Regions from separate parts of the Bacillus sp. YC2 genome, predicted to be linked through region 2. Evidence: riboswitches for the same ligand, from Rfam matches in the RefSeq annotation. Region 2 holds a riboswitch; the other holds the start of a gene.
What was found. Region 2 has a riboswitch for S-adenosylmethionine ahead of metN (methionine ABC transporter ATP-binding protein MetN). Riboswitches for the same ligand answer to the same signal wherever they lie in the genome.

Region 1 (5,035 bases), on a different contig from region 2:
TCCAACTGTCCACCAAAAATGTTCAGTAAATGCAGAATAATCGCCAATGATAACATCCTGTGCTAATTCAATTGCGTGAACAAAGGGTAAAGCATTGGCGATTTTTTTAAATGATTCACCGAGAAGATTTAAATCCATCCAGGCTCCGCCTAAAAATTGCACTAACGTGATATATATTGTCCCGATCCCTGAAATCTGTTTATCTGTAAAGATTGCCCCTAAGCATAACCCAAAGAATATGGACATGATGGCTATCGGCAATAATACAGCGATACTTATCAATAGATTTAACCATTCAACGGATAAACCTGCAGCCATCGCCGCTAAATAACAAATGACGATTTGTAAAATGGCTAATGGTATCATCGGCAGGGCATAACCAACAACATAATCGGTTATTTTCAATGGGGAAGCAAACAAACGGGTCAGAAGTGCAGTCTGTTTATCCTTTGCAATTAGTAATGCAGTGAACATCGTGAGAAAAGCAAAACTAAAGACAATCAGTCCGGGTGCCAAATGATTGACTTTAAAGGTATCAAGCGGCGCGTTTTTCTCAATGGTTGTAAAAACAAGTAATAAAATAACGGGTAATGCGATTCCCAGTATAATGGACAGGGGATCACGAAATATTTCCTTTCGATTGCGTATCGCAAAATTAAGCATAAATTCCGGCCTCCCCATCACAAATGGCTAAAAAGGCCTCTTCAAATGTTGCTGTATGTGTTTGCTGCTTCAGCTCCTCCGCCGTGCCAAGCGCTTTTAATGACCCTTTTTCTAAAATGCAAATACGGTCTGCCAGTGCTTCGGCTTCTTCCAAATAGTGTGTTGTTAAAATAATCGTCATGTTTCCTTTCAGCTTCTCAAGATTCTTCCATAATTCACGGCGCGAACGAACATCCAGCCCTAATGTCGGCTCATCTAAGAAATAGATTTGCGGATTCGTAATCATTCCCATCGCAATGCTTAACCGGCGCTGCATTCCGCCAGATAATGTTTTCGTCTTTGCTTTTTCCTTCTCCTTTAAATGGAACAATTCCAGCATGTCAGATGCCTTTATTTTCGCTTCTTTTTTTGACATCCCATAAATTCCTGCAATAAACTCCAAGTTTTCACGCACCGTTAAATTCGGGGCTATAGCAGTTTCCTGAGGCGACAAATTCATTTTAGGTTTCACTTTGTCCAGATCAGTCAAAATACTATGCCCGAGCACGAATGCATCTCCGCCATCAGGCGAAAGGAGTCCGCAGAGCATACTGATTAGTGTTGTTTTCCCGGCACCATTTTCACCTAACAAAGCAAAAAATTCTCCATTCTTAACTGAAAATTCAAGATGATCGACAGCCGTTACACCTTTATAATTTTTCGTTAATTTCTTCAGCTGAATGGCGGGCATTTACTCTTCCCCGCCTTCTTCATCTATGTTTTTTGCATTTAAAATATCATTAGCGAATTCGAAAAAGAGTTCTTGTTTTACAAGAGCAATACCCTGCTGGTCATCACCTAACATGAGCAGCGAGTCTCCTGGCTGAATATGAAAAACTTCTCTTGCTTCTTTTGGAATTACAATTTGCCCTTTCGTTCCAACTTTGACAGTTCCAAAGATATGCTTTCCTTTTGGGGCTACCATTTCATGTCCAGTAAGAATTGTATATTTTGTATGATTTGTATTACTGAACATACCAAACATACTCTTTTTTTGACACAAATTTCAAGCGTGAAACAAAAATTTTCCCAGGTATACAAAAACACTCCTGCCTCATCATCCGAGACAGGAGTGTTTTTTATTTTTTATTATCTTTTGCCATTTCCAAATGAGGAATGCCAGCGTCGAGAAATTCTTCCCCGGACGTGACACGGTATCCTTGTTTTTCGTAAAACGGCACCGCCCGGGTCTGTGCATTTAAGATAAAAGCAGAAGCGCCGCGCGCGGCTGCGGCTTTTTCAAGCGCCTGCATAATGATTGCGCCGACACCGAGAGAGCGGTGGCTCTTCATTACGCAGATGCGTTCTAATTTGGCATAGCTGTCTTTCAAGCGCCACCTGCCGGCTCCGACGGGCTGGCTTCCATCGTAAATGACGATATGTTCTGATTCGTCTTCTAAATGATCGATTTCTTCTTCTTCCGGTACTTGCTGTTCTTTAACAAAGACCTCTTTTCTGATGAAAAAAGCGTCGTTTATTTGTTTTTCAGTATGAGCGATGATGGCTTCCAAAACAGTTATTCTCCTCCGCCTAATAAAAATGTTTCATATACTGTCCATGAGCCGTTATCCAATTGATAGAGCAGATGGAAACGGTCAATGATTTCCTCGTGGGAAAGCTCCAGCATTTTCAGCTGGCCCAATACGTCAGAATGTTCATCTGACGAAAGCTTCTGGCCGACTGTCACATGCGGAACAAAGCTGTATTCCGGCTTGCCGGTTAATGCCCCTGAGTAGCATTTCTCACTCAGCGCTTTTAATTCATCCGTTGGCTCCGCTTTCATGTAGATGACATTATTGACGGGAGAAAACGAGCTGTATTTGGTGATTTTTAAAACGAGCGGATGTGACTCCTTTGCAATCTGTCTCAGCTGTGATACGACTTGCTCAATTTCCTGTTCAGCGGATTCAAACGGTTCTCTCAGCGTCAGATGCGGCGGAATCAGCGCGTAGCTCGGGTCATAGCGTTTCCGGTACGAATTTGCGAGATCCTGCAAGTTTTTTGATGGAAATAAAACGATACCGTATTTCATGAAAGTTCCCTCCTTGAATGAATGTAAAAGTGATTACAGCATTTTTTTCAGCGCCGGTGTGATGAGCGGCTGCCAGTAAGTCCATTTATGATCCCCGTCAAAGGTTTCATAATGGTATTCAGACTGTTTCGTTTCCAGCAGCCGTTTGAGCTCTTCGTTCGGCGCAGTAAAATCAACAATCTTGCCGTCCGTTGTATGGACGTCTGTTTCTTTTACTCCGATTTGGTGGTAAACGGAGATCTGCTTTATATCCTCCGACTCTCTGACGGCATCAATTACATGCTTGTCGACATACGGAGACTGCATGATGACGTTTCCAAACATGTTCGGATAATCAATCGCCGTCAAAAGCGAAACGGTTGCCCCGAGAGAATCCCCGATCATTGTGCGGCCGAAGCCGACTTGATAAGTTGGGTACTCTTCGTCGATAAAAGGGACAAGTTCATTTGCGATAAACCGTTTATAGGAGGCAAACTTGGAGCCTTCAGGATGGTACGTGTTTCTTCGCTCCTGAACATTTTTATAGGGAACACCGATAATGATGCAGCGGTCAATCTCCCCTTTGGACATGAGCTCTTCCGCCTGCCGGCCGATTCTCCCCAATCTGAAGTAATCATGGCCGTCTTGAGCGATGATCGTATGGTATTTGTACAGTGGGGAGTAAGTATGCGGCAGGTAGACCAAAACGGTCATTTCCTCTTCAAGCTCATGTGAAAAAAGTTTTTTCTCATGGATTACTCCGGTTTTCGGTGCCACATTGCATTCCTCCAGGGCGTCTCTAGTCTTGATTGTGTTTTTTTCCTATTGTACCATGAATTATTAGAAATTTCTTTCTTCAGATGTACTTCTTGCGAGAGTTTGGAATGAATAAAAAGTTGTTGAAATTCATTTAACAGTGAGTTAATATAGAACAATCAGAAAATACAAAACAATATTCTTATCACGAGAGGTGGAGGGACTGGCCCTTTGAAACCTCAGCAACCGGTTTGCTTTGCCGTCAGAAGGCAAAGTGCCAAGGTGCTAAATCCAGCAAGCGATTCACATGCTTGGAAGATAAGAGGAAGAGAAAAGCTCCTTCTTCTTATGAAGAAGGAGCTTTTTTATTTTGAAAAAAGGATGGTGCTTACTTATGACGCAGCATGTTGAAACAAAATTAGCCCAAATTGGAAATAGAAGTGAAGAAGCAACGGGAACTGTCAGTCCGCCGATTTATCTGTCCACCGCTTTCCGCCACAGAGGTATAGGAGAGTCTACCGGCTTTGATTATGTACGCACAAAAAACCCGACACGCCAGCTCGTGGAAGACGCCATTGCCAATTTAGAAAACGGGGCGAGAGGTTTTGCCTTCAGCTCGGGAATGGCAGCCATTCAAACCATCATGGCTTTATTCAAAAGCGGGGATGAACTGATCGTTTCTTCAGATTTATACGGAGGCACATACCGTTTGTTTGAAAATGAGTGGAGGAAGTACGGTGTAAGCTTCATTTATGATGATTTCAGCGATGAAGACTGTTTACGCTCAAAACTGACGGACAACACGAAAGCGGTATTTGTTGAAACGCCGACAAACCCGCTCATGCAGGAGACAGATATCGAAAAAATCGCCCAGATTACGAAAGAGGCGGGCTTGCTGCTGATCGTAGATAATACTTTTTATACCCCCGTTCTTCAGCGCCCGATCGAACTTGGCGCCGACATCGTCATTCACAGCGCCACAAAATATTTAGGGGGGCACAATGACTTGCTTGCTGGTCTTGTTGTCGTTAAGGATGAGGAGCTTGGCGAGATCATGTTTAATCATCAAAATGCCATCGGCGCCGTCCTCCCGCCGTTTGATTCGTGGCTTTTAATGAGAGGGATGAAAACACTCGGTCTCAGAATGCGCTGTCATGAAGAAAACGCCCGTGAGCTTGCGGTATTTTTAGAACAGGAAGAAGAAATCGCCGACGTGTTATATCCCGGAAAAGGCGGAATGCTGTCTTTCAGGCTGCAAAAAGAGGAATGGGTCAATCCGTTTTTAAAGGCGCTGAAAACGATCTGTTTCGCAGAAAGTCTCGGCGGGGTGGAAAGCTTTATTACATACCCCGCGACGCAGACGCACATGGACATTCCGGAAGACATCCGTATCGCAAACGGCGTCTGCAATCGCCTGCTGCGCTTTTCAGTCGGGATTGAACACGCAGAGGATTTAAAGCAGGACTTGAAGCAGGCGCTACGCCAAGTGAAAGAGGGGGCTGTGTCATATGAGTAATCAAAATTGGACGCTTGAAACCCAACTCGTGCACAATTCATTTAAAACAG
Region 2 (5,035 bases):
TGCGTTTTTTCTCCCCGCCTGAGAAACCTTCGTTCAAATAGCGCTGCGCCATTTCAGGATCCATTTCTAAAAATTCCATGTTTTCGTCCATTTTGCGGATGAATTTCATAAGAGAAATTTCATCGCCTTCTTCACGGCGTGCGTTAATCGCTGAACGAAGGAAGTCGGCATTTGTCACACCGCTGATTTCGCTCGGATATTGCATTGCAAGGAACAAGCCGGCTTGCGCGCGCTCGTCTACTTCCATTTCCAATACGTCTTTGCCGTCAAGCGTGATGCTTCCTTTTGTGACCTCGTATTTAGGGTGCCCCATAATCGCAGCTGAAAGCGTGGATTTACCGGTACCGTTCGGTCCCATGACAGCGTGGAACTCGCCGCCTTTTATTTCAAGGTTTACACCTTTTAAAATCTCTTTCCCTTCGATTTCAACGTGAAGATCCTTGATCGTTAATGTTGAAGCAGCCATATCTATACCTCCAAAATATATAATCATTATTCTCAATTTATTCTCATTCTAATTTTATAACAAATGAAATGTAAATACAACTTTTTATATTACCCGGAACATTTCTAAAGTTTATCAAAGATCTTAACGTAATTAAAGCTGTTTGAAACAGAAAAAGGGTGGAATCCCACCCTTTTTTACAGACCGATTTTCTCATTAAACTGCGCTGCGAGGAGCTTGCTTTTTTGATATTCCCGCTCCCTCTGCCGTTCGACTTCCATCCTTTTTGAAAGACGCCGTCCGTATTCTTCATAGCCGATGCCGTATGACTGCTGCATCGCTTTTTCCATTTCCGACGTATAGTCAAGGTCCAGTCTGTCCTGGCTGGTGCAGATAATGAATCAATCCCTTCATCTATTTGTTTCCATTGTAACAATGATTCATTGCGGCAGCCAAAGAGAGTGTGCCCCTGAATACTTTCGGATATGCCGGATGCGGCCTGCGAGCTGCGTCTATGGGAAGCATTCAAACATTTGCTCCTTCTAATGCGCGGTATTTCCGAATTCCTGAATGCACTGCTGCACGAGGGTTACGCCCTGGCTGAGAGCGGCCCCTCCGCCGAAGGCTGCAGCGACGCTTACAACTTCAAGGATATTTTCTTCTGTCGCGCCTTGGTCCATGCATCCTTTCGTATGATAAATCATACAAAATTCATCTTGGGCGTTAATACTGATGCCGAGAGCGATTAATTGCTTTTCTTTTTCTGTCAAAGAATCCGCTGAGAAGCACTGCTCAGTAAATTCATTAAACTTCCGGCCCATCATCGGCATTTTTTGTTCAAATACGCCTAACCCCTCTTTGTATTGTTTTAATGCGTCATGTACGCTTCCGCCGTTGTTATGATATTGATTCAACTCATAATCCCTCCATTCGGTAACATTCTTCTTTATTATGAACAGTTCCGCGATTAATACCCAAAAAAACCCCGGATTGTTCATCCGGGGTTTTCGTCTTTATTCAGATACGGGGAGCACGGCTCCGTCGTATTTTTTCTCAATGAAGTCTTTAATTTTTTTAGAGTGAAGAACTTCCATAAGCGCTTTGATTTTTGCTGAATCTTCTTCACCTTTGCGCACGGCGATAATGTTTGCGTATGGGTTGTTTTTCGTTGATTCTACTTCAATCGCGTCTTTTAACGGGTTTAATTTGTTTTGGATCGCATAGTTGACGTTGATGAAGACCGCGTCGCCTTCTTCTTCGTTATATGCTTTTGCCGTTAATTCCGGCGCGATTTTTTTGAACGTCAGGTTTTTCGGATTTTTTGTGATGTTTTTCGTTGTTGCGTCAACTGTTTTTACTTTCGGATCTAATGTGATCAGTCCGGCTTTTTGAAGCATTGCCAGCATACGGCCTTGTTCAGCGACGTTATTTGTCAGGATGATTGTCGCGCCGTTTGGCAGGTCTTTCAATGATTTATATTTTTTCGTGTAAATACCGAACGGCTCAAGATGAACTGCGCCGGCGTTAACGAGTTTGTAATCTTTATTTTCTTTCATTTCCTGCTCAAGGTAAGGAACATGCTGGAAGTAGTTTGCATCCACTTCTTTATCAGCTAATGCTTTGTTGTACATTTTGTAATCGTTCAGCACTTTGACTTTTAATGTATAGCCTTTTTTCTTCAATAACGGCTCCGCTTCTTTTAAAATTTCAGCATGCGGTGTTTTTGTCGCGGCAACAACAATTTCCTTTTTATTTGAGCCCGCACTCGATCCGCAGGCAGCCAAAACTCCTGCAAAAACAAGCAGCAACGCACTTAACACAATCTTTTTCAATGTAAATCCTCCCTTATCTTTTGTCTATTATATTTGTGATGACATCACCGATAATCTGAATGATAAAGACGATGATGAGAATAAATACCGTTGCCACAAACGTTACATCCGTATTATTTGACTGGTACCCTTCGACATATGCAAGGTTTCCGAGTCCGCCTGAACCGATGGCTCCGGCAATAGCGGTCGAACCGATCAGGGCGATGGCTGTAACGGTGATGCCTGAGATTAACGCAGGCATTGATTCAGGAATCAATACTTTAAAAATGATCGTCGATGTCTTCGCTCCCATTGATCTGGCAGCTTCGATGACACCTTTATCAACTTCCCGGAGCGCGATTTCCGCAAGGCGGGCATAAAACGGCGCAGAGCCGATAATCAAAGCGGGCAAAGCCGCATTCGGACCTAAAATCGATCCGACCAAAAACTTAGTAAAACCGAGGAGCAGAATAATTAAAATAAGAAACGGAATAGACCGGAATACGTTAACCACTGCCGCAATCACACTGTTAATCGCTTTATTCTGCCATAAGCTTCCCTTGCCTGTTAAAAAGAGCAGAAGGCCGAGGACAGCCCCGATGACGAAAGAAAAGAGTAAAGCGATAATCGTCATATAGAGGGTTTCATAAGTTGCGGTCCACAGTTCACTTACATCAACGTTCGGAAACCATTTTTCAAACATTTGTGATCACCTCTGCTTCTACCTGTTTGTCTTTAATGAACCGGATCACATTTTCTACTTCTTTTTCCTGTCCGTCAATGTGGATGAATAAAGAACCGTACGCCCCGTCCTTCGTCTGTGAAATCTTACCTTGCAGAATGTTGACATCCACATCGAAGTTTCTGATCATCTCAGTGATGAGAGGCTGTTCTGCAGCCTGCCCGACAAACGAAAGCTGAATCGTTTTTCCTGTCGCCGTTTCCTGAAGCAGATGCTGAATGGTTTCTTTCGTTTCCTCAGGCTCGGTGACCTGCTGAACGAAACGCTTTGTCATCTGTTCACGCGGATTTCTGAAGACTTGAAGCACTTCGCCTTCTTCGACGACTTTTCCGTTTTCCATGACGGCGACTCTGTTGCAGATTTTACGGATGACGTGCATTTCATGGGTAATAAGCACAATCGTCAAACCGAGTCTTTCATTTATATCGGATAAAAGATCTAAAATTGAATCTGTCGTCTGCGGGTCAAGCGCTGACGTCGCTTCGTCACAAAGAAGGACCTTCGGATTATTGGCGAGCGCTCTCGCGATTCCGACACGCTGCTTTTGACCGCCGCTCAGCTGGGAAGGATACGATTTTTCCTTTCCTTCTAATCCGACCAGTTTAATCAGTTCATCAGCACGGCGAATCCGTTCTCTTTTTTTCACGCCGGCAATTTCCAGCGGAAACATAATATTATCCCGAACGGTGCGCGACCAAAGAAGATTAAAGTGCTGAAAAATCATGCTGATTTCCTGGCGCGCTTTTCTTAAACCGCGGCTGCTTACTTTATTTAATTCCGTCCCCGCGACTTCCACGGTTCCTGAAGTCGGTTTTTCAAGACCGTTCAGAAGACGGATTAAGGAACTTTTACCAGCTCCGCTATATCCTATAATTCCAAAAATTTCGCCCTTTTTGATATCGAGGTTGACATCTTGGACAGCATTGACATCCCCATGTTTCGCTTTGTAAATTTTTGAAACATTTTGAAGATGGATCAAAGCAATCACCTGCCTTACACTATTCTAAGAAATCTTCCGGAATTCTCCGCAAAAGAAAAGCCTTTCTGCACAATTGAGCAGAAAGGCTTATTGAAAAAGGCCTTTCTCTCATCTTCCAAAGCAGATCGCTTCGAGTGAATTGGCACCATTTCAACATAGTTGACGGTTGCCGGGCTTCATAGGGCACTTCCCTCCACCTCTCTTGATAAGAGAAAACATATCGTCTTTTCGTCCGGAAATTCTTAATGTAGGATAGCATGGCGAATGATAAAAAGTCAATAAAATAAATAATGGTAGTTATTTTCACATAGTAGATTGGCAGGTTTTAAGGCCTTTTGCTGATTGTTTGAAAAAATCCGTTTGTCAGCCACAGAATGGCTTCCAGTTTCAACAGGGCTCTGAATGATCCTTTTACTTTCAATCTTCCGCTTTGAATGAGCTTTTGCAGGGAAATGTTGCCGTGCAGCAAATGAATGATTTCTGTTTGGTTTCCGTAAAAGGTCAAGTTAGACTCTTCTGCTGAAACAGCGGTTTTTCTCATTTCTCCCTGCCCGTTTATTGAGACCGTTAAAGCTTCTGTTTCACCTTGGAACGTAATCAGCAGCGTTGAGGTATGTAATAGGGGTTTCAAAAACAGATGCTGTCCGTCATTCTCTAAAACTTCTATTTTCTCCACTCGTATAACCTCCCGTTTATTGGCCATACATACAAAGTTCTCTTTTAACGGGGAGAACCCTTTATAAAACGGACGACATTTTCCTATAAAAAATGTCACATAGGAGACGTTTGAGATGTTTTTTGTTTAATCAGCTCGTATAAATAGGAAACGGAGCGGAATGCATATCCTTTCTCAACAAGCTTTCCGTCTTTAAACAGCAAAAAGCACGGGACACTCTCAATCTGATAGGCTTTAGCGAAGACGGGGGAATAATTCACGTTGTTTTTATAGAAGGCGACGCCGGGCAGCATTTCCTCCGCGACAGAAAGCATTTTGGAAGCCAGCTGGCACGTGCCGCAAAATGGGGTGTACAAGTACAGGAGATACACATCATCTTCAA

Region 1: linked by a shared signal. The riboswitch ahead of KY305_RS06680 (methionine biosynthesis PLP-dependent protein) and the one ahead of metN (methionine ABC transporter ATP-binding protein MetN) in region 2 are both predicted to bind S-adenosylmethionine.

What each region holds. Positions count from the first base shown of each region.
Region 1 covers NZ_JAHXDO010000003.1:3,607-8,641, reverse strand. The annotation lists gene KY305_RS06710 (ABC transporter permease) at 1-663, opposite strand, end outside; gene KY305_RS06705 (ABC transporter ATP-binding protein) at 656-1,393, opposite strand; gene KY305_RS06700 (AbrB/MazE/SpoVT family DNA-binding domain-containing protein) at 1,394-1,627, opposite strand; gene KY305_RS06695 (GNAT family N-acetyltransferase) at 1,782-2,213, opposite strand; gene KY305_RS06690 (YjcG family protein) at 2,219-2,734, opposite strand; gene KY305_RS06685 (esterase family protein) at 2,768-3,490, opposite strand; SAM riboswitch class I at 3,669-3,794, shown strand; gene KY305_RS06680 (methionine biosynthesis PLP-dependent protein) at 3,864-4,985, shown strand; gene metC (cystathionine beta-lyase) at 4,978-5,035, shown strand, end outside.
Region 2 covers NZ_JAHXDO010000001.1:168,897-173,931, forward strand. The annotation lists gene sufC (Fe-S cluster assembly ATPase SufC) at 1-466, opposite strand, end outside; gene KY305_RS00835 (YuzK family famiily protein) at 643-795, opposite strand; gene KY305_RS00840 (carboxymuconolactone decarboxylase family protein) at 988-1,359, opposite strand; gene metQ (methionine ABC transporter substrate-binding lipoprotein MetQ) at 1,459-2,277, opposite strand; gene KY305_RS00850 (methionine ABC transporter permease) at 2,291-2,959, opposite strand; gene metN (methionine ABC transporter ATP-binding protein MetN) at 2,952-3,977, opposite strand; SAM riboswitch class I at 4,083-4,189, opposite strand; gene KY305_RS00860 (SCP2 sterol-binding domain-containing protein) at 4,303-4,653, opposite strand; gene KY305_RS00865 (thioredoxin family protein) at 4,749-5,035, opposite strand, start outside.